3 regions of the Streptomyces sp. Ag82_O1-12 genome follow, and region 3 is predicted to be linked to each of the others. Evidence: riboswitches for the same ligand, from Rfam matches in the RefSeq annotation. Region 3 holds a riboswitch; each other region holds the start of a gene.

Region 1 (7,837 bases), 6.3 Mb from region 3:
AGCGTCGCACGCCTCGCGCAGCACCCGCAGATACGCGGGGGAGTGGAACCGCATCCCGCCCGCGCCCTGCACCACCGGTTCGACGATGACCGCGGCCAGCTCATCGGCGTGCCGCTCGATCAGCGACCGCAGCTGCTCGGCGTACGCCTCGTCGTAGTCCGCCGGGGGCGGGCCGGCGAACACCTGACGCTGCAGGACCCCGGTCCACAGGTCGTGCATCCCGCCCTTCGGGTCGCACACCGACATGGGCTGCCAGGTGTCGCCGTGGTAGCCCCCGCGCCAGGTCAGCAGCCGCCGCTTGCCGGGCCGGCCCAGCGAACGCCAGTACTGCAGGCACATCTTGACCGCGACCTCGACCGACACCGAACCGGAGTCGGCGAGGAAGACATGCTCCAGGCCCTCGGGCGACATGTCGACAAGGAGCTTCGCCAGGCGTACGGCGGGCTCATGGGTGAGCCCGCCGAACATCACATGGCTCATCCGCTCCAACTGGCCGCGCGCGGCCTCGTTGAGCACCGGATGGTTGTAACCGTGGATCGCCGACCACCAGGACGACATCCCGTCGACCAGCTCCCGCGGACCGTCCGGCCCGCCAGGACCGTCGGCGACTCCCGAACCGCCCGGCACTCCCGCGCCGCCCGGCACTCCCGAGCCGCCCGGCGCTCCGGAGCCGTCGGCGAGCCGCAGCCGTACCCCGCTCGCCGACTCAACGACGAGCGGTTGTTGCCGTCCGGGCATCGGGCCGTACGGATGCCACACGTGCCGCCGGTCGAGCTCCAGCAGCTCGGGCACCGTCAGCTCAGGCATTGGGCGCGAGGTCCGTTCCGGCGCCCCGGCGGCGCACGGCGACCAGATCGGTACGGGCATCGGCGGCCGTACGGGGCTCGGAGGCCTCCGGCGCGGCGTCCGAGCCGCAGGCTCCGCCACCCCCGGAACCGCAGACGCCGCCACCGTCGTGGCAGCCACCGGCGGCCCGGTGCTCCGGCAGCGTCACCTGGTCGGTGCCCTCCACCTCGAAACCCGCGTCCGCGATCATCTCCAGGTCGGCCTTGCCGGCCTGGCCCTCACTGGTGAGGTAGTCGCCGAGGAAGATCGAGTTGGCCAGGTGCAGCGCGAGCGGCTGCATCGTGCGCAGATGCACCTCGCGCCCGCCCGCGATCCGCACCTCGACGTCCGGGCAGACGAACCGCGTCATCGCCAGGATCCTGAGACACCGCTGCGGGGTCAGGTTCCACTCCTTGCCGAGCGGGGTGCCCTCGAACGGGATCAGGAAGTTGACCGGAACCGAGTCCGGGTCCAGCTCACGCAGGGAGAAGACGACGTCCACCAGGTCCTCGTCCGTCTCGCCCATGCCGGCGATCAGCCCGGAGCAGGCGGACAGACCGGCCGCGTGCGCCTTCTGTACGGTGTCGACCCGGTCCTCGTAGGTGTGCGTGGTGGTGATCTCCCCGTACGTCGCCTCGGACGTGTTGAGGTTGTGGTTGTAGGCGTCCGCGCCGGCCTCGCGCAGCCGCTCGGCCTGGCCGTCGGAGAGCAGCCCCAGGCAGGCGCAGACCTCGACGCCCTCGTTGTTGTCTTTGATCGTCTTGATCGTCTCGGAGACCCGGTCCACGTCCCGGTCGGTCGGGCCGCGCCCGCTCGCCACGAGGCACACCCGCTTGGCCCCTCCGGCCACACCGGCCGCCGCCGCGTCGGACGCCTGGTCGGGCTTCAGCCAGGTGTACTTCAGGATCCCGGCCGTCGAGCCGAGCCGCTGCGAACAGTACGAGCAGTCCTCGGGGCACAGACCGGACTTGAGGTTGACGAGATAGTTCAGCTTCACCCGTCGGCCGAACCAGTGCCGACGTACCTTTCCGGCCGCGGCCACCACATCGAGCAGGTCGTCGTCGGACGTCGCGAGGACGGCCAGAGCCTCGTCACGGGTCGGCAGCTCGCGCCGAAGCCCCTTGTCCACCAGCGTGTTCAGCAGGTCCATGGAAGCCGATCCTGTCCTAAGGAGGTGCCCGGGGCAAAGGAGAGTTCGCACAACAGAGTCGCTTCGAGGTGTGGGTATTGCCACACACTGACCTGCTGGTCGTCCCGCTAGTGTCTGTGCACTGCCTACAAATTCCCCGGAGGACCACCCATGGCGTTCGGCTGGATCGACGAGCAGGCGGAGCTGCGCGCCCGCGCCGGACTCGTACGGACTCTGCGCCCCCGTCCGGCCGATTCGCCGCTTCTGGACCTGGCGAGCAACGACTACCTCGGCCTGGCCCGCCACCCCGAGGTCACCGAGGGCGCGGCCCGGGCGGCGCGGACCTGGGGCGGTGGCGCGACCGGCTCCCGGCTCGTCACCGGCACGACCGAACTGCACGCCGAACTCGAACGGGAACTGGCCGATTTCTGCGGTTTCGAGGCGGCTCTCGTCTTCTCCTCCGGTTACGCGGCCAACCTCGCGGCGGTCACCGCGCTGGCCCCGCACGGCTCCCTGATCGTCTCCGACGCGGGCAACCACGCCTCGCTCATCGACGGCTGCCGACTCGCCCGCGGTACCACCCAGGTCGTGGCGCACGCCGAGCCGGACGCCGCGCGCAAGGCGCTGGCCACCCACGAGGGCACGGCCATCGCCGTGTCCGACACGGTCTTCTCGGTCGACGGCGACGCGGCCCCCCTCACCGCCCTGGCCGAGGCCTGCCGGGAGCACGGCGCGGGGCTGGTCGTCGACGACGCCCACGGGCTGGGCGTTCTCGGCGACGGCGGCCGCGGCGCCCCGCAGGCGGTGGGGCTCGCGGGCGCGGACGACGTCGTCGCGACGGTCACGCTGTCCAAGTCGCTCGGCAGCCAGGGTGGAGCCGTCCTCGGTCCGGCCAGGGTCGTCGAGCACCTGGTCAACGCCGCCCGGACGTTCATCTTCGACACGGGGCTCGCCCCGGCGGCGGCCGGTGCGGCCCTCGCGGCCCTGCGGCTGCTGCGCCGCGAGCCGGAGCGGGCTGAGCGGGCCCGTGCGGTGGCGGGCGAACTGCACGCACGCCTGACCGCCGCGGGTCTGGAAGCGGTGCGTCCGGACGCCGCGGTGGTCTCGGTGCGGGCGCCCTCTCCCGAGGACGCCGTGCGCTGGGCGGCGCAGTGCCGCGCGGCGGGCCTGGCTGTGGGGTGCTTCCGGCCTCCTTCCGTGCCGGACGGCATCTCACGGCTCAGGCTGACCGCACGCGCGGACCTGACCGCTCAGCAGATCGAACGCGCTGTACGGCTGATCGGCGAGGCGCGGCCATGAGTCGGCGTGACACGGCCGTGCGTCGCACGATGACGGACTGAGAACGATGACCGACTGAGAATGATGACGGACTGAGAACGATGACGAACTGATCAGAAACGGTCAGATGCGGTCGACCGCGGCCGTGAACCCCGCCCAGCTCCTCGGGGAGAAGAGCAGCGCGGGTCCCGCCGGGTCCTTGGAGTCGCGCACGGCGAGCAGTCCGGCCCAGGGCGGGGCATCCGGACGCGCGGTCTCGACGCAGTTGTTCGCGCCGGTGCTGTAGCTGCTGCGCAGCCACCGCACACCGTGCAGTTCGATGCTTGAGGGGACGTGACGAGGCAGTGCACGCATGGTGCCTCCTTACGCGCCGGCGGCTGTCCCGGCGATGTAATCCAACGAGTCCTCGGGCGAAAGGGCGTGGATCTGAAGGGTGTTGAAGGCCTCCGTGTAGGCCTGGAGGTCTTCTTTCCGTTCGAGGTAGAGGCTACTCGTCAAGTGGTCGAGAACAACCACATCCAGATCAGAAGTGCTCGAAAATGAGAAGATTACGAAAGGGCCGGTGACGCCGATGTGCGCCCCGGCGGCGAACGGCAGGACCTGGAGGCGCACTTGAGGCAGCCGGGCAGCCTCGACCAGTCGTTCCAGCTGGCGGGCCATGACCCCGGGTCCGCCCACCTCGCGCCGCAGCACCGCCTCGTCCAGGACGGCACTGAGGTTCAGTGGGGGATCCGCGCGCAGCACGTCCTGCCGGGCCAGCCGCACCTCGACCAGCGTGTCGAGCCGGTCCTCCGGGAGTCCCTCCACCGCGGCCTTCGTCACCGCCCGCGCGTACTCGGGCGTCTGGAGCAGGCCCGGGACGACGCTGGTCTCCAGCGTGCGCATCGTGCCGGCCTGCGACTCCAGGCTGATGAAGTCCCGGTAGGTCGGCGGCAGTACCCCGCGGTAGGCGTGCCACCAGTGGTGCCGGCCGCCGCTGTCGTCGGCCCCCGCCAACGCCATGAGCAGTTCGCGAAGTTGGGAGTCCGCCACACCGTAGGCGTCGAGAAGTAACCGCACATCGGCCGGTTTCACCCCGCTCGTGCCCGTCTCGATCCGGCTGACCTTGGACTGGTGCCAGCCCACCAGCCGGGCCGCCTCACCGCTCGTGAGCCCCGCGGAGGTGCGCAGCGCACGCAGTTCGGCGCCCAGTTTCCGGCGGCGCACCGCGGGACCGTGCTGCATGGGCTCCTCCTTACTCCTTCCGAGCCACCCAAATACGGTCTCGCGTCGCAGAGTTCACCGCTTTGAGCGACAGATATATGCATATCTTGGTGGATCGCCGTCCTTCAGGGGTGTTCTGGTGGCAGTCTGGCGACGAAGCACCAGTCCGGGACCGTACTCGAACCATCCGCTCCGTGTCGGGCTGTGGTCCCGTGGGAAAGGGACGAGGTCGCCATGGCAGACCATCTGGAAGCATCCGTCACTCTGCCGAGCGATCCCGCCTCGGTCTCCGCAGCGCGTGCCTACGTGGTGGGCACGCTGGCGGAGTGGGGGCTGCCGGCGGACACGGAAGGGTCCGACACCGTCCGGCTCATCATCTCGGAACTCGCCACCAACGCCGTCCAGCACACCTTCGGTCAGTCGCCCACGTTCACCGTGGACATCGCACTGGACCGTGACGAGCGCCTGCGCATCGGTGTCACGGACAGTCATCCGCGCTTCCCCAGACGTCTGCCGGCCGCCGTCCAGCAGGACAACGGCCGAGGCCTGGTCATCATTCGCTGGCTGACCGCGGAATGCGGCGGCAGGCTCCGCATCCGCCCCACTCGCGAGGGCGGCAAGACCATCTCGATCGAACTTCCCTGGGTCGTCCCGGTCCAGCCGGTGACGACCGCGGTGCAGCAGGAGCCCTGCTGACCCACAGCAGGACCCGAAACGCATGTCCTGCGGGTGCCCTCAGCGCACCCCGGCCCGCGCGACCCGCATCCGGGCCACCCCCGCGGCCATGACGCCCGCTCCGCGCCTCGCGCCCCGCCGGAGCCCGCGGCCGTCACCGGTGCCGTGCCGACGCCTCCCGGTGCGCAGCCGCCCCTCGGAGCCCTGACGGCTGACCGACGGTGTGCCGCAACGGTGCGGGGATCCCGCCGTCGCCCCCGGCCGTTTCCGTCTGGGTGGTCTCCCCGGCGCCGTCCGCCTCCGCACGCGGCCCCGCCCGCCGCACCAGCCGCGGGAGCAGCCCCCACAGGCCGACACAGACCAGGAAGGTCGCGGCGCCCGCGGCGACACCGCCGGTCCGGCCCGTGGTCACGTCGACCACGAGCAGCACGGAACCGCTGAACGCGAACACCAGCACACTCAGGCCGGTGGTGGCCAGGCGCGAGGAGACCTGCACGATGCGGGGCTTGGCGCCCTGCTGGAAGAGGGAGCGGTGCAGCGCGGCCGGAGCGGTGAAGAGAGCGGCGGCAAGGACCGCAAGCAGCAGCGTGACGAAGTAGTGACGCGCTGGACCGTGTCGAGGTCCTCGAAGCGCGAGGTGAAGGCCAGTGACAGCAGGAAGGCGAAGAGGATCTGCACGCCCGTCTGGGTGACGCGGAGTTCCTGGAGCAGCTCGACGAAGTTGCGGTCGGCGCGTTGCAGCGGCGTCTCGTTGCGCGCGGTGCAGGGGCGGTGCTCGGCCATGGGGTCACGGGTATCCACATGAGCCCGTGTCACGCTCCGGCGTGCGGCGGCGCGTCAAGGACGCCGCCGCACGCCGGGCGGATCACTTCACGCGTCCGTACCAGACACTCTTGGTCCAGATCTTCTGCAGTCGCACCACGTCCCCGCTCTTCGGGGAGTGCCAGAGCTTGTTCTTACCCGCGTAGATACCGACGTGGTACACGTTGCTGCCCGAGTGGAAGAACACCAGGTCGCCCGCCTTGCGGTTCGTGGCGGAGATGTGGTGCGTCTTGTTGTACTGCTGGGCAGCCGTGCGGGGGAGCTTCTTGCCGGCCTTCTTGAACGAGTAGAGCGTGAGCCCGGAGCAGTCGAACCGGTGCGGACCGGTGGCCCCGTACCTGTAGGGCGAACCCTTCTTGGAGGCCGCTATCTGGAGTGCCTTGGTCGCCGGTGTGGCCGCCGCCGCCTCGGAGGCGAAGCCGGGCGCCACGATGGAGCCGCCCACCGCGGCGATGGTGAGCGCCGAGGCCGTGCCGGCCCGGGCCATGAGCGACGGGACACGATTGAGCGCAGTCATGCGCAACCCTTCGTCAGCCGCCTGTGAAGGATGACCTGTCGGATTCGGGCTGACAAAGTTGCCCGGCCGCTGACGCGGCTTCACCCCAAGGGCTGCTCGAGTCCGGTCATGGCGTGACCGTCCCGGCGACCCGTCGTGCTTGGGTCCTCCACTCCTGCCGATCCACTCCTGTCGACCGGTCATCCGGGCGGCGGCAGGACTCGGCGTCCGCCCGGATCGCCCCGCCACAGCGGCGGGGGCTTGTCGTCAGACAGGGATCTTGGCGCATGCCTGTCCGCATTTCCCAACTGAACCGGGGATTTGTGTTGTTACTCACCACTCACCCGTTCGGGTGGACATGCGTGCGTTCGAGCCACTGTCCACGGGGTCGCTGAGCTCCGGACCAGGGCTGGAATGCCCCATTCCGTCCGTCGGCCACGCACGAGGCGCAACCGGAACGGTCCCGAAATCCGTTTCCCGCCTACTCCGAACAGGGGTACGTCTTTTGGTCCGTTTCAACTCAGCTCCGGACGCCTCGTCGGCGGCGCATGCGCCCGGGCCGACGGTTCCGCGTCAACTGACGGACTCCGGGGGCAGGGTGAGCCGGGCCGTGCGCCGCTCGCCGTCCAGCACCCGCAGGGCCCGGGCCAGGGTGCCGGCGTGCAGTTCCGTCTCGCCCCGCCGGTGCATCAGGGCCAGCGCGTCACGCAGCGCCGTCGCCTTGCCGACCAGGGCCTGGGCGGCGCGCAGTCCGCGGTAGGTGTCGCCGTCCTGGGCCGGATTGATGCGGCCGAGCAGGTCGACGACCTCGAGGTAACGGTCGATCAGTTCCGCTTCGGCGCGCGTCAGGGCGGGCAGGGGCGGCAGTTCGGGCGGGAGCACCGGAGCCTCACCGACCGGTCGGCGGGGCCAGGGTGGCCTTGCGGCTGGGGATGATCCCGTCGATCAGGCCGTACTCCACCGCCTCCTGCGCGGTGAGGATCTTGTCCCGCTCGATGTCCGCCCTCACCTGCTCCGGGGCGCGGCCCGTGTGCAGGGCGAGCATCTCCTCCATCCGGCTCCGGATGCGCGTCAACTCGTCGGCCTGGATCGCCAGATCACTGGCCTGCCCCCGGACCGGCTCGGGCAGCGCGGGCTGATGGATCACCAGGCGGGCGTCGGGCAGCGCGAATCGCTTGCCTCGCGTGCCCGCCGCCAGCAGCACCGAGGCCGCCGCACCGGCCTGGCCCAGGCAGATCGTCTCCACGTCGCAGGAGAGGTACCGCATCGTGTCGTAGAGGGCCGTCATCGCGTGGAAGGTGCCGCCGGGGGAGTTGATGTAGAGCGAGATGTCGCGCTCCGGGGCCTGGTGCTCCAGGTACATGAACTGGGCCATCACGTCGTTCGCCGAGGTCTCGTCCACCGGTGCC
Region 2 (7,837 bases), 1.0 Mb from region 3:
GAGCGCGAGTGGCTGGACCGGCTCGGTACGGTCGCGGGCCGCGCCGACGAACTGTGCCGGTACGCCGTGCTCTTCGGAGATCCGCAGCTCGCCCTGACCGCCGTCCAGCGCGTGCTGGAGATCACGGCGGAGGAGGTCCAGGAGGTCGCCAAGGCCCGCCTGCGACCCGACAACCGCGCGGTGCTCGTCTACGAGCCCGTCGCCGACGAGACCGCCGAGGGCGCCGGCACCGCCGACGACACCGCAGCCGCGGCCACCGACGAGAACGAGGAGGCGGCCAAGTGACCGAGCTCGCCACGATGGACTTCCACCCCCGGCCGCAGGCGGGCGACGCCCGGCCGTGGGCCTTCCCGGCCCCCGAGCGCGGCACGCTCGACAACGGCCTGACGGTGCTGCGCTGCCATCGTCCCGGCCAGCAGGTCGTCGCCGTGGAGGTGCTGCTGGACGCACCCTTGGAGGCCGAGCCGGCCGGACTCGACGGTGTGGCCACGATCATGGCCCGGGCCTTCTCCGAGGGCACGGACAAGCACTCCGCGGAGGATTTCGCCGCGGAACTGGAGCGCGCCGGTGCCACCCTCGACGCGCACGCCGACCATCCCGGCGTCCGGCTCAGCCTGGAGGTGCCCGCCTCCCGGCTCACCAAGGGCCTGGGCCTGATCGCCGACGCGCTGAGGGCGCCCGCCTTCGCCGACAGCGAGGTCGAGCGGCTGGTCAACAACCGCCTCGACGAGATCCCGCACGAGCTGGCCAACCCCTCCCGCCGCGGCGCCAAGGAGCTCTCCAAGGAGCTGTTCCCGGCGGACGCGCGCATGTCGCGGCCCCGGCAGGGCAGCGAGGAGACCGTCGCCGCCATCGACTCCGCGGCCGTACGCGCCTTCTACGAGAAGCACGTCCGCCCCGCCACGGCCACCGTCGTGGTCGTCGGTGACCTCACGGGCATCGACCTGGACGCCCTGCTCGGGGACACGCTGGGCGCCTGGACGGGCTCCTCGGCCGAGCCGCGTCCGGTGCCTCCGGTCACCGCCGACGACACCGGCCGGGTCGTCATCGTGGACCGCCCGGGCGCTGTCCAGACGCAGCTGCTGATCGGCCGGATCGGGCCGGACCGGCACGACCGCGTATGGCCCGCGCAGGTGCTCGGCACGTACTGCCTCGGCGGCACCCTCACCTCGCGCCTGGACCGTGTCCTGCGCGAGGAGAAGGGCTACACCTACGGCGTACGGGCGTTCGGCCAGGTCCTCAGGTCCGCCCCGGACGGCACGGGTGCCGCGATGCTCGCCATCAGCGGTTCCGTCGACACGCCCAACACCGGTCCCGCCCTCCAGGACCTCTGGACGGTGCTGCGCACCCTCGCCGCAGAGGGGCTGACCGACGCCGAGCGGGACGTCGCCGTGCAGAACCTGGTGGGTGTGGCGCCGTTGAAGTACGAGACGGCGGCGGCCGTCGCGAGCACGCTGGCCGACCAGGTCGAGCAGCACCTGCCCGACGACTACCAGGCCACGCTGTACCGGCAGCTCGCCGCGACCGGCACCGTGGAGGCCACCGCGGCGGCCGTGAGCGCCTTCCCGGTGGACCGTCTGGTGACCGTCCTCGTCGGTGACGCGGCGCAGATCAAGGCACCGGTCGAGGCCCTCGGCATCGGCGAAGTCACCGTCGTCGCCGCCGAGTAGCCGCACGCGCGCAGGGGCCCTGGTTGTCTTCAAAGGCACCAGGGCCCCTTTATGCCCGAATTGGTATGGGAGTTGCCTGTCTGCCCTGTGGGATGCGCTACAAAAGCCGGGATTCGTTTGGGAATTGAAAGTGGCGCCGCTTAGCGTCATCCGGGCTGTTCGTCAGGCAGTGCGCCGCACCCGCGGCACCGGACAGTCATCGCCGAGTCCCCGTACGGCGCGAGCCAGGGGAGCCGGGGACCCATCGCAGTCCCTGGGGTGAATCGGGCGCCCGCGCGAGTCGCGAGGGAGTCCGTAGGAGACCTTCCTGCTCCGAACCCGTCAGCTAACCCGGTAGGCGAGAGGGAAGGAAAGGACCAGCCACCACATGGCGTTCACTCGCGCCACCGGGAAGCACCGTCGTCCCAGCAGGATGCAGCGCTCCACCGCCCGCGCGGCGGGCGTCGCGGCCCTCGCCACCACCGGCGTGATCGGCACCGTGGCGGCCCCCGCCGCCTTCGCCGCCGAGCCCAGCGCCGAGCAGACCGGCCTCACGCCGGTCGTCACCATGAACGACACCGCGGCCCAGCAGATCGACGCCCAGGCCCTCGCGCAGCAGCACGCCGCCGACGAGGCCGCCGCCAAGCAGAAGGCCGAGGAGGCCGCCCGCAAGCGGGCCGCCGAGCTCGCGGAGAAGGCCAAGGAGGCGGCCGAGAAGGCCCGCGAGGCCAAGGAGCGCGCCGCCCGCGAGGCCGAGCGCAAGCGCCTGAACACCTTCGTCGCCCCGATCTCCGGCTCGTACGTCTCCACCAGCTACAAGGCCAGCAGTGGCCTGTGGTCCTCCGGCAGCCACACCGGTGTCGACTTCCACGCCGCCAGCGGCACCTCCGTCCACGCGGTCGGCGCGGGCACCGTCGTCGAGACCGGCTGGGGCGGCTCCTACGGCAACCAGGTCGTGATCAAGATGCACGACGGGACGTACACCCAGTACGGCCACCTGTCCTCCATCGGCGTCTCGGTGGGCCAGCAGGTCACCCCGGGCCAGCAGATCGCCCTGTCCGGCGCGACCGGCAACGTCACCGGCCCGCACCTGCACTTCGAGGCCCGCACCAGCCCCGAGTACGGCTCGGACATCGACCCGGTCGCCTACCTCCGCTCGCACGGCGTGAGTGTCTGACCGCACCTCTCCGCTCCTCCCGAAAGCCCCGGCTTCCCGAGCCGGGGCTTTCGGCGCTTACGGCCGCCCGCTGTCCAAAAAATATCCATGGATGGTCGCCTGCCGTCGGAAATTCCGGCTCATTGCAATAGAGTCACGGAACGCACGCCGCTCGTCGGCGTTTCACGGGGATTAAGCGGAGGTCGGTCATGCGTATTCCCGCGCACTCGGTGTGCACGGCCATCCGGGACGACATCGTCGCGGGTGTCCACGCACGCGGCAGCCGGCTCACCGAGGAACTCCTCGCACGCCGCTACGGCGTCTCGCGGGTGCCAGTCCGGGAGGCGCTGCGCACGCTCGAGGCCGAGGGTTTCGTGGTGACCCGCCGGCACGCGGGCGCGTGCGTGGCGGAACCCACCGAGCAGGAGGCCGGCGACCTGCTGGAGATGCGCATGCTGCTGGAGCCGCTCGGTGCGGCCCGCGCCGCCCAGCGCCGCACCGAGGCGCATCTGAAGGTCCTGCGCGGCCTGGTCCGGTTGGGCCAGGAGCGGGCCCGCCGCGGGAACAGCGACGACCTGCGCTCTCTCGGCGGCTGGTTCCACGAGACGCTCGCCCAGGCCTCCGGCAGCCCCGCGCTGACCTCGATGCTCACCCAGCTCCGCTACAAGATCGCCTGGATGTACGCCGTGGAGGCGCCGGCCAGCCCGGTGGAGTCCTGGACCGAGCACGGCGCGATCGTGGACGCGGTGGCGCGCGGGGACGGCGAGCGCGCGCGGGCGGTCACGGCGCTGCACACCGAGCGCGCGAAGGGCGCGCACCGGCTGCGGTTCGGCTCCGCCCAGGAACGCGCCCACCGTGTGAGGAACTCGCAACATCCCGTAAACACGGCGAGCCCGCGGCTTTAACACGGCGGCCGTATACAAAGAGCAGTGAATTCTCGGGGGGTCATTTCCGCTGCCCTGATTCTCGGAATTCCGAGCCCCGTCACCCGGGAATGGCGAAGTGCCGCCCGCGCCGAACGGGGAATGGTGCGAGGGCCCGTCCGTGTCGACTGGGAATGGTGAACGTCCCACGCGCGTCGACCGGGGAATGGCGAAGGCCCCACCCGCGTCACCCGGGAATGGCGAAGGGCCCGCCCGGTGAATTCGGACGAGCCCCTCGCTGTGCGCCGGATCGGGCGCTCGGTGGATCAGACGGTCTCGGGCAGTTCCTCGAGACCCTCGGAGACCAGCTTGGCGAGCCGGTCCAGGGCGGCGTCCGCGCCCTCGGCGTCGGAGGCGAGGACGATCTCCTCGCCTCCCTGGGCGCCGAGGCCCAGGACGGCCAGCATGGAGGCCGCGTTGACGGGGTTGCCGTCAGCCTTGGCGATCGTCACCGGGACGCCTGCGGCCGTGGCGGCTCGGACGAAGATGGAGGCGGGGCGGGCGTGGAGACCCTCGGCCCAGCCGACGTTGACGCGGCGCTCAGCCATGTGTTGCTGCCCTTCGGTTTTCAGGGTTGTCTAGACCAGTTTCCCATATCGTGAAGCCACCGGGAGCGGTCCTCGCGTTCCACTCCGGGGGTGCCGTCGGATCGCGGCCTCGACCCGACTGACGCCCTCCACAGACTGCCTCGCGCCCGCTGTCGGACGCTAGCCGTACTCTGGGGCCCATGCAGACCTCGCCGGACCGGCACGAGTATCCCGCCCACTGGGAAGCCGACGTGGTGCTGCGCGACGGGGGTACCGCGCGCATCCGGCCCATCACCGTTGATGACGCCGATCGCCTGGTCAGCTTCTATGAGCAGGTCTCCGACGAGTCGAAGTACTACCGCTTCTTCGCGCCGTACCCTCGCCTGTCCGCCAAGGACGTCCACCGCTTCACGCACCACGACTTTGTGGACAGGGTGGGACTCGCGGCCACAGTCGGCGGCGAGTTCATCGCCACCGTACGCTACGACCGGATCGGCGCGGACGGAACGCCCGCGTCGGCGCCGGCCGACGAGGCCGAGGTCGCCTTCCTCGTGCAGGACGCCCACCAGGGCCGCGGGGTCGCCTCCGCCCTGCTCGAACACATCGGCGCCGTCGCCCGGGAGCGCGGCATCCGCCGCTTCGCCGCCGAGGTGCTGCCCGCCAACACCAAGATGATCAAGGTGTTCACGGACGCCGGCTACACCCAGAAGCGCAGCTTCGAGGACGGCGTCGTCCGTCTGGAGTTCGACCTCGAACCCACCGACCGCTCCCTGGCCGTGCAGTACGCGCGCGAACACCGTGCCGAGGCCCGCTCGGTGCAGCGGCTGCTCGCCCCCGGCTCGGTCGCCGTCATCGGCGCCGGTCGCACGCCGGGCGGCGTGGGCCGCAGCGTCCTCGGCAACATCCGGGACGCCGGGTACAGCGGCCGCCTCTACGCCGTGAACAAGGCCCTCCCCGACGGACAGAAGGAGCTCGACGGTGTGCCCGCCCACCGCTCGGTGCGGGACATCGACGGCCCGGTCGACCTCGCGGTCGTCGCCGTGCCGGCCGAACACGTCACCGAGGTCGTCACCGAGTGCGGCGAACACGGCGTGCAGGGGCTGGTCGTCGTCTCCGCCGGGTACGCCGAGAGCGGCCCCGAGGGGCGCGAACGCCAGCGCGCACTCGTGCGGCACGCGCGCACGTACGGCATGCGGATCATCGGCCCGAACGCCTTCGGCATCATCAACACCTCACCCCGGGTCCGGCTCAACGCCTCCCTCGCCCCCGAGGTGCCGCGCCCCGGCCGCATCGGCCTGTTCGCCCAGTCCGGCGCCATCGGTATCGCCCTGCTGTCCCGGCTGCACCGGCGCGGCGGCGGTGTCACGGGCGTGACCGGTGTCTCCACCTTCGTCTCCTCCGGCAACCGCGCCGACGTCTCCGGCAACGATGTCCTGCAGTACTGGTACGAGGACCCCGACACCGACGTCGTCCTCATGTACCTGGAGTCCATCGGCAACCCCCGCAAGTTCACCCGCCTCGCCCGCCGCACCGCCGCCGCCAAGCCCCTGGTCGTCGTCCAGGGGGCACGGCACGGCGCCGCTCCCCAGGGCCACGCCGTCCGGGCGACAAGGCTGCCGCACGCGACCGTGTCGGCGCTGCTGCGGCAGGCCGGGGTCATCCGCGTCGACACGATCACCGAGCTGGTCGACGCGGGCCTGCTGCTCGCCCGCCAGCCCCTGCCGGGCGGTCCCAGGGTGGCGATCCTGGGCAACTCGGAGTCGCTCGGTCTGCTCACCTACGACGCGTGCCTCGCCGAGGGGCTGCGACCGTACCCCCCGCAGGACCTGACCACCGCGGCCTCGGCGGCCGACTTCCACACCGCCCTGTCGCGTGCCCTGGCCGACGACCGGAGCGACGCCGTCGTCGTCACCGCCATACCGGCGGTGGGGGAGGGCCCGGTCGGCGACGCGGCCCTCGCGGAAGCCCTGCGCTCGGCATCGGCCGCGGCCCCGTCGAAGCCGGTCCTCGTGGTCCACGTGGAGCTCGGCGGCCTGGCGGAGGCCCTGTCGGCGGCGGCGAGCACGGCACCGCAGGCCACATCGGACAACCCGCAGCAAAACTCTCCAAGCCCGACGCCCGCAGCGGAACAACTCCCCGCCGGCGAGGCCTCCGCCGAGGCCCCCGAAGGCGCCCACCTCATTCCCGCGTACCCCGCCGCCGAGCGCGCCGTCCGCGCCCTCGGCCAGGCCGTGGCCTACGCGCAGTGGCGGCGCGACGCCGCCGAGCCGGGCAAGGTGCCCGAGTACGACGACATCAACGAGAAGGGCGCCGCCGCGCTGATCGACGGCCTCCTCGCGCGCGGCCAGGGCCTCACGCTCGGCACGGACGAGACCTGCGACCTCCTCGGTCACTACGGCGTCCAGGTGCACCGCGCCCTGCCCGCCCCGACCCCCGACGCCGCCGCCGAGGCGGCCCGCGACCTCGGCTACCCCGTCGCCCTCAAGGCCACCGCCCCGCACCTCAGGCACCGCGCCGACCTGGGCGGCGTCCGCCTCGACCTCGCGGACGAGGAGCAACTGCGCCGGTCGTACGCCGAGTTGACCGAGCTCTTCGGCGCGCCGGAGGAGCTGCGGCCGGTGGTGCAGCGGATGGCGCCACGTGGCGTGGACGTCGTCGTACGTGCCGTCATCGACCCCGCGGCCGGAGCCGTGCTGTCCTTCGGGCTCGCCGGGGCCGCCTCACAGCTGCTCGGGGACACCGCGCACCGGCTGATCCCGGTCACGGACCGGGAGGCGACCTCGCTGGTGCGCTCGATCCGCACCGCCCCGCTGCTGTTCGGCTGGCGCGGCTCCGCACCGGCCGACACCCGTGCCCTGGAGGAGCTGCTGCTGCGGGTGTCCCGGCTGGTCGACGACCACCCTGAGGTCGTCGCGGTCACCCTGGAACCGGTCGTCGTCGCCTCACAGGGCCTGAGCGTCCTCGGCGCCTCCGTGCGCCTCGCGCACCCGCCCGCCCGCGACGACCTGGGCCCGCGGACACTCCCCGTGTACTGACAGGGGGGCGAGCTGTCCCTCGCAGTCAGTGGTCCCCCGTAGGATGGGCGTCATGGCCAAGACCAGTACGACGACCCAGGGGCTGCGGGCGGCGATCGAGCGCAGCGGCTACTACCCGGCCCTCGTGGCCGAGGCGGTGGAGGCCGCCGTGGGCGGCGAGCCCATCCGGTCGTACCTGGTCCACCAGGAGACGACGTTCGACCAGAACGAGGTACGGCGGCACGTGACCGTGCTCGTCCTCACCGACAACCGCTTCATCGTCAGCCACACCGACGAGCAGGCCGCCGACAGCACCTCCCCGACGCCGTACGCCACGACGTCGACGGAGTCCGTGAAGATCGGCCGCATCTCCTCGGTCGTGGTCAGCCGCGTGGTCGCCAACCCCGAGTCGTACAAGCCCGGGACCCTGCCCCGCGAGGTCGTCCTCACCATCGGCTGGGGCGCCGTCTCCCGCATCGACCTGGAGCCGGCCGCCTGCGGGGACCCCAACTGCGAGGCGGACCACGGCTACACCGGCAATTCGACGGCGGACGACCTCAGCCTGCGC
Region 3 (7,837 bases):
CCTCGAAGCCGTCGAAGTAACCGGTGTCACCGCTGTGGTAGATCCGGTGCTCGTCCCCGGCGACGACCCAGGAGGCCCACAGGGTGTGCTGGGTGTTGCGCAGCCCGCGGCCGCAGAAGTGCCGGGCCGGGGTGGCGGTCAGGGTGAGGCCGCCGATCTTGGTGGTCTCGTGCCAGTCCAGCTCGCGCAGCCGGTCGGCGGAGACGCCCCAGTGCTCCAGGTGCGCGCCGACACCCAGGGGCACGGCGAACAGGGTGGCCGTGCCCGCGAGGGCCTTGATGGTGGGCATGTCCAGATGGTCGTAGTGATCGTGCGAGATCACCACGACGTCGACCGGGCCGAGCGCGGCGAGCGGCAGGGGCGCGGGGTGCAGCCGCTTGGGTCCGGCGAAGGCGAAGGGGGAGCAGCGCTCGCCCCACACGGGGTCGAACAGGACGCGCCGGCCGTCGATCTCGGCGAGGACGCTGGAGTGCCCCATCCAGGTCAGCCGCAGACCGGTGGCGGGGGGCCGGGCGATGTCGGCGAGGGTGGTGGAGTGCACCGGGACGGTGCCCTTCGGGGTGCGGCGGGGCCGGGTGTCCTTGTCGAAGAAGACCTTCGCGAAGTCCAGGGTCGAGCCCGAGGGCCGGGTCCGCGCGGGACCGCCGGGGTTCTGGAAGACCCCGTCCTTGAAATGGGGCGATCTGCGGATGCGCGCCATGCGCTCACCGCTCGGATCCGCGCCGAACGCCCCGGGCCGGAGCGCGCGGAGCCCGGAGCTCAGGGTACGGAAACCGGCCACGGTACCTCCAGGTGGAGTCGGTCAGGCTTTCCATTATGGTCGGCCCCTCCGACAACACCGGAGCACAGGGGTCCCACCGCAGGAGATACTGACCGGTGATTCAGTATCCCGGCGGCGAAGGAGCCCGTATGGCCACCCCCCTGCTGTCCCTGACCTGGACCGATCACCTCACGGGTCGGCAGGGCTTCCTGGTCGTCGACCGGCTGGTGCGCGGAGTCTCCAGCGGCGGTCTGCGGATGCGCGCGGGCTGCACCCTGGACGAGGTCGCGGGTCTCGCGCGCGGCATGACCGTGAAGGAGGCCCTGCACTACGACCCCGCGAACCGCTACGTCCCGCTCGGCGGCGCCAAGGGCGGCATCGACTGCGACCCCCGGGATCCGGAGGCGTACCCGCTGCTGGTGCGCTACCTGCGCGCGATGCGGCCGTACATAGAGAGCTGCTGGACGACGGGCGAGGACCTGGGGCTCACCCAGGACCTGGTCGACCGGGCGGCGGCCGAGGCGGGGCTGGTCTCCTCGGTCCAGGCCGTCTATCCGCTGCTGGACGACGAGGCCGAGGCCCGGCGGCGGTTGCGGGACGCGTTCGCGGTCGAGGTCGACGGCATCGGTCTGGACGAGCTGGTCGGCGGGTGTGGTGTGGCGGAGGCGGCCCTGGCCGCCCTGGACCGGGCCGGTGTGCCGTACACCGGGACGCGGGTCGCCCTCCAGGGGCTCGGCACCATGGGCGGGGCCACGGCGCGCTTCCTCACGCGCGCGGGGCTCACGGTCGTGGCCGTCGCCGACCTCCAGGGCACTATCGCCAACCGGGCGGGTCTCGACGTCGAGGCACTGCTCGCCGCGCGGGACGCCCACGGCACGGTGGACCGCTCCGCCCTGCGCCCCGGCGACCGCGAACTGCCGGGCGACGCCTGGCTGTCGGCCGACGCGGACGTGCTGGTGCCGGCGGCCGTGTCGTACGCGATCGACACCGTGAACCAGGAGCTGATCACCGCCCGCTGGGTCGTGGAGGCCGCCAACATGCCCGTACACCCGGAGGCGGAGCCGCTGCTGGCCGCGCGCGGGGTGACCGTGCTGCCGGACGTCGTGGTCAACTCGGGGACGAACGCCTGGTGGTGGTGGACGCTGTTCGGGGACATCGGCGCCGACGCCGAGGAGGCGTTCGCGTACACCCGCCGCTCGATGCGGACGCTGGTCGAGCGGATGCTGGACCGCGCGCAGACCGACGGGACGACACCGCGCGCCGCCGCCCACGCCATCGCGGCGGACCGGCTGCCGGTGATCGCGGAGCGGTTCGGCTGGTTCCGGTGAAGGCGCCCGCCCTCCTCGACGGCAGCTGTCGCGTTCCTGCCGGACAGGCCGAAACGCCCCGTCGAGGGGCCGCACGCGCGTGGGTAGGGTGACGGCGTGACGAGAGTCCGGTTGAGTGTGGCTCAGCGGCGCGGGGATCTGCTGCGGGCCGCCATCGAGCAGATCGAGGCGCGGGGTGTGGCGGCGGTCAGGATCGCCGACGTGGCCTCGGCGCTCGGCGTGAGCAACGCGCTGGTCCTGTATCACTTCTCGACGAAGGAGCAGTTGGTCGCCGCCGCGTTCCGGCACGCGGCGGAGGGCGACCTGGCGCATCTGCGCAAGCTGCTCGGCCGCCGTTCACCTGCGCTGCGCCGGCTGCGGTCGGCCGTGCGGTGGTACGCCCCCGCGGGCCCCGCCAAGGGCTGGCGGCTGTGGATCGAGGGCTGGGCGGTGGCGCTGCGCGACCCCGTGCTGCGGGAGGTCGCCCAGGACCTCGACCGGCAGTGGAAGGCGGCGCTCGCCGAGGTCATCGCGGAGGGCGTGGCGGCAGGCGAGTTCCGCTGCCCGGACCCGGCCGGCACGGCCTTCCGGCTCACCGCCCTCCTCGACGGTCTCGCCGTGCAGCTGACGTCCTACGCCGGCGCGGTGCCGCGAACGCGGGCGCAGGAGTGGGTGGAGGAGGCGCTGGCCCGCGAGTTGGGCCTGACGCGGGAGCGGCCGACGTCCTGACGGTGTCGCGACAGGGACAGGGACAGGAACAGCTGCAGATACGGCGACAGCGGCCCTGCGGCTCCCGGCATCCCCGGCCCGGTCGGCATCCCCGGCATTCCCGGCCCACCCGGGCCGCCCGGCCCGCCCCGGAAACCCGGGCTCCTGCGCGTGCGGGCCGTGCCGGGTGGGACCCCGGCACGGCCCGCACGCGCAGGAGCGGCTCTCACGCCACCGGCGCGATCCGCATCCTGATGTCGTCCGGCGACAGCGCCCCCTTGGCCGTCACATGGTCGCCCGACGACTCCCCGCGCAGCCGGCGCCCGATCCACGGCACCAGGAACTCCCGGGCCCAGGCGACGTTGTCCCGCCGCATGTCGAGAGCGCCGCGCGGCGGCAGCGGCGGCCACGCCTGCTCGGGGTCGGCCGGCACGTCGAGGCCGAGCACCTGGCCCGCGCGCAGCGCCACGCGCGTGTGCCCCTCGGGCGACAGGTGCAGCCGGTCGGCGTCCCAGGCCCTGCGATCCTGCACGCTGCGCAGGGACCACAGGTCCAGGACCGGGCAGCCGTACCGGTCGGCGATGGCCCGGACGTGTCCGTTGTACGTGGCGATCTTGCCGCGCAGGTGCCTGAGCACGGGGACGCCACGGGTGTCGAAACCGGTCGTCACCATGACCGTGCCGGACACCGCGGTGAGCTGGGCCAGCGCCCGTTCGAAGCGCTCGGCCACCTCGTCCGGGTCGGTGCCGGGCCGGATGATGTCGTTGCCCCCGGCGCAGAACGAGACGAGGTCCGGGGCCATGTCGACGGCCCGCGGAACCTGGTCCGCCACGATCTGGTCGAGGAGCTTTCCGCGTACGGCGAGATTGGTGTACTGGAAGTCGCCCTCGGGCCTGCGGTCGGCGAGCAGGACGGCGAACCGGTCCGCCCAGCCGACGAACGCCCCGTCGGGTCCGGGGTCGCCGACGCCCTCGGAGAAGCTGTCCCCCAACGCCACGTACGACCCGATCACTGCTCTGCTGTCACTCTTCGAATCGTCTGCCACAGCAGCTCATGATTCACCTTCGAATGTGACTTACGCGACCGTAGGAAGGGGTTGACGGGCGGTGAGATAAGCCACTCCTAAAGTGTTCGCCAACTTCGGAATACACCGCTCGTCAGAGGTGTTTCCGGGTGAGCCGCCAGACTCGGAACCCGCTGATCCGGAAATGGCTCCAGACGGTCCGGAAGGCGAAGTGCCCACTCGTGTACGGCTGCGGGTCGGTGTAGTCGAAGACGAGCCGGCCGTTGTTCCACCAGTGGACCGTGGAGCCGTCGGAGACGATCCGGACCCGGTTCGGCTCGCCCGGGACCAGCAGCGGCTCGGTGTAGTCGAGGACCAGGGGGCGGACACCGGGTTCGCCGACGTAGCGGCGCAGTCGGGTCGTGGTGTTGTAGTTGGCGCCGTAGCCCGCGTAGTACGTCGTGAGGTGGTCGTACTCGTCGAGGGCCCCGCCGCGCGGAGTGGCGAAGAGGTCGTGCGGAGAGCGGACGTCGGTCGCGTTCCAGAAGTTGTTGAGGTCCGAGACCCGGTCGTTGACCCCGCCCTCGGAGACGGGGGTCGCGGTGTACTCGATCAGGTACGGCCCTTCGAGCCGCTGCCTGAACCAGACGGTCGCACCGCTCGGCACGTCGATCTCCAGGACGCCGCGCGAGGCGGTGACCGTGCCGCCGTCCTGGAGTTCGGGCACCCATTGGGTGAGGCCGTGGCAGAAGTCGTCATGAGCGATGAGCCGTCGGCGCCCGGGGGCGGCACTCGCGCTCCCCGTCGGGGCGATGGCCGCCAGAGCGGCTCCTGTCGCCAGGGCTGCGAACGTTCTGCGGGTGGTCGGCACGGGACACAGCTCCTTCAGAAAGCGCTTGCATTCACGATGTGATCACTGTGTCTCAACTGCCGCCCCCTGTCGATCCCTTGAGGCGCCGGGCGCGGACACACCGAAGGCCGGACCCGGGGATCGGGGTCCGGCCTTCGGAGGCGTGTCAGGCAGGTGGTCGTGCGGTCGGTCAGCCGACGGAGACGCCGTGCGAGCGCAGGAAGGCGACCGGGTCGACGTCGGAGCCGTAGTCCGGCGTGGTGCGGATCTCGAAGTGCAGGTGCGGTCCGGTCACGTTGCCGGTCGCGCCCGACAGGCCGACCTGCTGCCCGGCCGTCACGGTCTGGCCGGCCGAGACGGAGAGCTGGGACAGGTGGGCGTACTGGGCGTAGTGGCCGTCGTTCAGCTTGATGACGACCTGGTTGCCGTACGCGCCGCCCCAGCCGGCGGAGACGACCTCGCCCGGACCGACGGCCTTGAGGGAGGTGCCGGTCGGGACGACGAAGTCGACACCGGTGTGGTAGCCGCTGGACCACATGCTGCCGGACATGTGGTACGGGGTGCCGACGGTGGCACCGTCCACCGGGAGGGTGAAGCCACTGGAGTTGCTCTCGGCCGCGGGCTGGGCGGCGGCCGGCTTGGCGGCGGTCTCCGCCTTCGGGGCCGACTCCTCGGCGGACGACTTCTGGGCCGAGGCCTTCGGAGCGGCCGGGGCCGAGGCCTTCGGCGCGCCCGCGGCCTTCTTGCCGATCGACAGCTTCAGGCCCGGGTGGATCAGCGACGGGTCGGAACCGACGGCGTCGCGGTTGTCCGAGTAGAGCTTCTTCCAGCCGCCGTCGACGTTCTGGTCGTCGGCGATCTTCGCGAGGTAGTCGCCGGCCTTCACGGTGTACGAGCGGGCGCCGTTGGCCTTTTCGGCGGCCTTCTTCTCGGCGGCCGGAGCGGACTGGACGGCCTTTTCGGGAGCCGACTGCGGGGTGGCGGCGTGGGCGCCGGCGGCCCCCATGAGCGGCAGGGCGAGGGCGGCTCCGCCGGTTCCGGCGACGGCGATGGAGCGGGTGAAACGCTGGGTCTTGGGGCGGCGGTGCTTACCCTTCGCGGGCATGGCGAATTCCTCTCCGTCGCCTGCGAGGTGAGCTGTCGGGTGCGAGCTGGAGATGCCCGGCCGCGCCGTGGCGCGACTTAACCCCAAGCCGTTCCGGGAACCGGAACAGGCGTCTTACCTGTGGGTCCCCCGCTCCTGCCGTACGTCGGGTCAGTGTGTGGGGCTCCGGGCGGCGGCAGGATTAGGCGTCCGTCCGGATTGGTGTGGAACGTAAGCGACCACGACGCAATAGGACAAGCTTGCGGTTGCCCGTGACGGTGTTTTTCCTGACGCGTCGGCACAAGTGCCGTCACCGAGCGTGGATTACCGATCTCCGCCATTCGTCAATGGGCCTGAATAACGCCAGAATTACGTGAACATGGCGACAACACATCGTCACGAATATGACGATGGTCACGCACCCCGGCCTCATCTCCTTGACGATCGGGGCACGTTATCCCTTAGCGGCCTAAGCTCCCTATTCGGACAGAACGACTACTTCCGCTTAAGCCGGACGACCGCGGCGTCCAGATCCCCGCGCAGGCCGACGCGAAGTCCGTGATGCAGCAGTACGGCCCCTCGGTGAACTTCGCCCGTTTCGAGGCATTCGTACGAGGATGCCGGGTCGAGACCGCGCAGCAGGAGCGCCGGCACGGGCTCGCCGTAGCGCTGCGCCTGGAGCCAGGCGAGGACGACGATCTCGTCGCCGAGGACGTACTGCACGGCACTGGCGCCGCCCTCCGGGGGACGCAGCCGGTACAGGTCGCCGCGCTGCACCACGGGCCGGATCTCCTTGTAGAGCGCCACCCACTCCCGCGCCTCGGCGAGCTCCTCCTCCGTCCACCGCGTGAGGTCGCCGCCGACGCCGAGCACCCCGGCCATGGCGCTGACGAACCGGAACCGCAGGGAGCTGGCCCGCTGGTTGAGCATGGCGTTCGGGCTGTCGGTGACCCAGGCGGCCATGACCCGGGCCGGGTGGATCTGACTGAAGCCGTGCTGGATGGCGAGCCGGTCGAGCGGGTCGGTGTTGTCCGAGGTCCACACCTGGTCCGTGCGGCTCAGCACACCGAGGTCGATCCGGCCGCCGCCGCCCGAGCAGGACTCGAAGGCCACGCCCGGGTGGGCGGCCCGAAGCCGGTCCAGCAGGGCGTACAGGCCGTGCACATGGTCGACCCACAGCCGCTGCGGGTACGGGTCGTCCGGCCAGCCGGCGTCGGTGAAACAGCGGTTGAAGTCCCACTTGACGTAGTCGACGGGAGCGCTGGAGAGAAGCCCGTGGAGCTGCTCCCAGAGGTACTCCCGGACGTCCTCGCGGGCGAGGTTGAGCACGAGCTGATTGCGGAATTCCGTCCGCTTTCGTCCTGGTTGGTACTGGACCCAGTCGGGGTGCGCGCGGTACAGGTCGCTGTCCGGATTGACCATCTCGGGCTCGACCCAGATCCCGAACCGCATGCCCAGGCCGTGCACATGGTCGGCGAGCGGCTTCAGTCCGCCCGGGAAGCGGTCGGGGTTGGGGGTCCAGTCGCCGAGCCCGGCCCGGTCGCTGGTGCGCGCCCCGAACCAGCCGTCGTCGACGACGAACAGCTCGACTCCCATGGCCGCGGCCCGCTCGGCGAGCGCCCGCTGCTGCTCCTCGGAGATGTCGAACTCGGTGGCCTCCCAGGAGTTGAACAGCACCGGCCGGTCCCGCTCGGCGTCCGGGACGACATGCGCCCGCTGGTAGGCGTGCCAGGCGCGGCTGGCCCCGCCGAAGCCGCCGTCGCTCCAGAGCCCGGCGAAGACGGGGGTCGTGTACGACTCCCCCGTGCCCAGCGTCAGCAGGCCCGAGTCGTCGTGGCCGGCGCCGCCGGTGATCTGCACGCGCGCGTCCGGCAGCTGGGCCACGGCGATGCGCCACGACCCGGACCAGCCGAGGGCGCAGCTGTAGACCTCGCCGTGCTCCTCGGTGGCGTGGGTGTCGAGGGCGACCCACGGCAGGTGCTGGTGCGAGGTGTGGCCGCGGCGACTGCCGATGACCTTCTCGCCGTGGGTGAGACCGGAGCGCGTCAGCCGGGACTCGGCGCCCCAGCGGCCGTGCAGCTGGGACAGCCGCCAGGCGTCGCGGTCGGGAAGGGTCCAGGTGGCG

Evidence for each region. Region 3 has a riboswitch for cyclic di-AMP ahead of QOL88_RS34005 (M23 family metallopeptidase). Riboswitches for the same ligand answer to the same signal wherever they lie in the genome.
Region 1: another riboswitch for cyclic di-AMP. It lies ahead of QOL88_RS05415 (C40 family peptidase); the one in region 3 lies ahead of QOL88_RS34005 (M23 family metallopeptidase).
Region 2: another riboswitch for cyclic di-AMP. It lies ahead of QOL88_RS29630 (M23 family metallopeptidase); the one in region 3 lies ahead of QOL88_RS34005 (M23 family metallopeptidase).

The regions. Positions count from the first base shown of each region.
Region 1 is NZ_FXUW01000001.1:1,178,056-1,185,892, reverse strand. It holds gene QOL88_RS05450 (adenosylmethionine--8-amino-7-oxononanoate transaminase) at 1-807, opposite strand, end outside; gene bioB (biotin synthase BioB) at 800-1,975, opposite strand; gene QOL88_RS05440 (8-amino-7-oxononanoate synthase) at 2,126-3,253, shown strand; gene QOL88_RS05435 (DUF397 domain-containing protein) at 3,356-3,586, opposite strand; gene QOL88_RS05430 (helix-turn-helix domain-containing protein) at 3,596-4,456, opposite strand; gene QOL88_RS05425 (ATP-binding protein) at 4,670-5,131, shown strand; partial or broken gene QOL88_RS05420 (DUF6328 family protein) at 5,265-5,893, opposite strand; gene QOL88_RS05415 (C40 family peptidase) at 5,976-6,449, opposite strand; cyclic di-AMP (ydaO/yuaA leader) riboswitch at 6,453-6,652, opposite strand; gene QOL88_RS05410 (hypothetical protein) at 7,002-7,310, opposite strand; gene QOL88_RS05405 (ATP-dependent Clp protease proteolytic subunit) at 7,318-7,837, opposite strand, start outside.
Region 2 is NZ_FXUW01000001.1:6,465,886-6,473,722, forward strand. It holds gene QOL88_RS29620 (M16 family metallopeptidase) at 1-285, shown strand, start outside; gene QOL88_RS29625 (M16 family metallopeptidase) at 282-1,670, shown strand; cyclic di-AMP (ydaO/yuaA leader) riboswitch at 1,861-2,025, shown strand; gene QOL88_RS29630 (M23 family metallopeptidase) at 2,038-2,826, shown strand; gene QOL88_RS29635 (GntR family transcriptional regulator) at 3,015-3,710, shown strand; gene QOL88_RS29640 (HPr family phosphocarrier protein) at 3,995-4,276, opposite strand; gene QOL88_RS29645 (bifunctional acetate--CoA ligase family protein/GNAT family N-acetyltransferase) at 4,456-7,290, shown strand; gene QOL88_RS29650 (DUF5998 family protein) at 7,334-7,837, shown strand, end outside.
Region 3 is NZ_FXUW01000001.1:7,468,176-7,476,012, reverse strand. It holds gene QOL88_RS34030 (MBL fold metallo-hydrolase) at 1-781, opposite strand, end outside; gene QOL88_RS34025 (Glu/Leu/Phe/Val dehydrogenase dimerization domain-containing protein) at 910-2,088, shown strand; gene QOL88_RS34020 (TetR/AcrR family transcriptional regulator) at 2,185-2,796, shown strand; gene QOL88_RS34015 (SGNH/GDSL hydrolase family protein) at 3,002-3,787, opposite strand; gene QOL88_RS34010 (DUF6250 domain-containing protein) at 3,933-4,649, opposite strand; gene QOL88_RS34005 (M23 family metallopeptidase) at 4,819-5,733, opposite strand; cyclic di-AMP (ydaO/yuaA leader) riboswitch at 5,738-5,899, opposite strand; gene QOL88_RS34000 (alpha-galactosidase) at 6,208-7,837, opposite strand, start outside.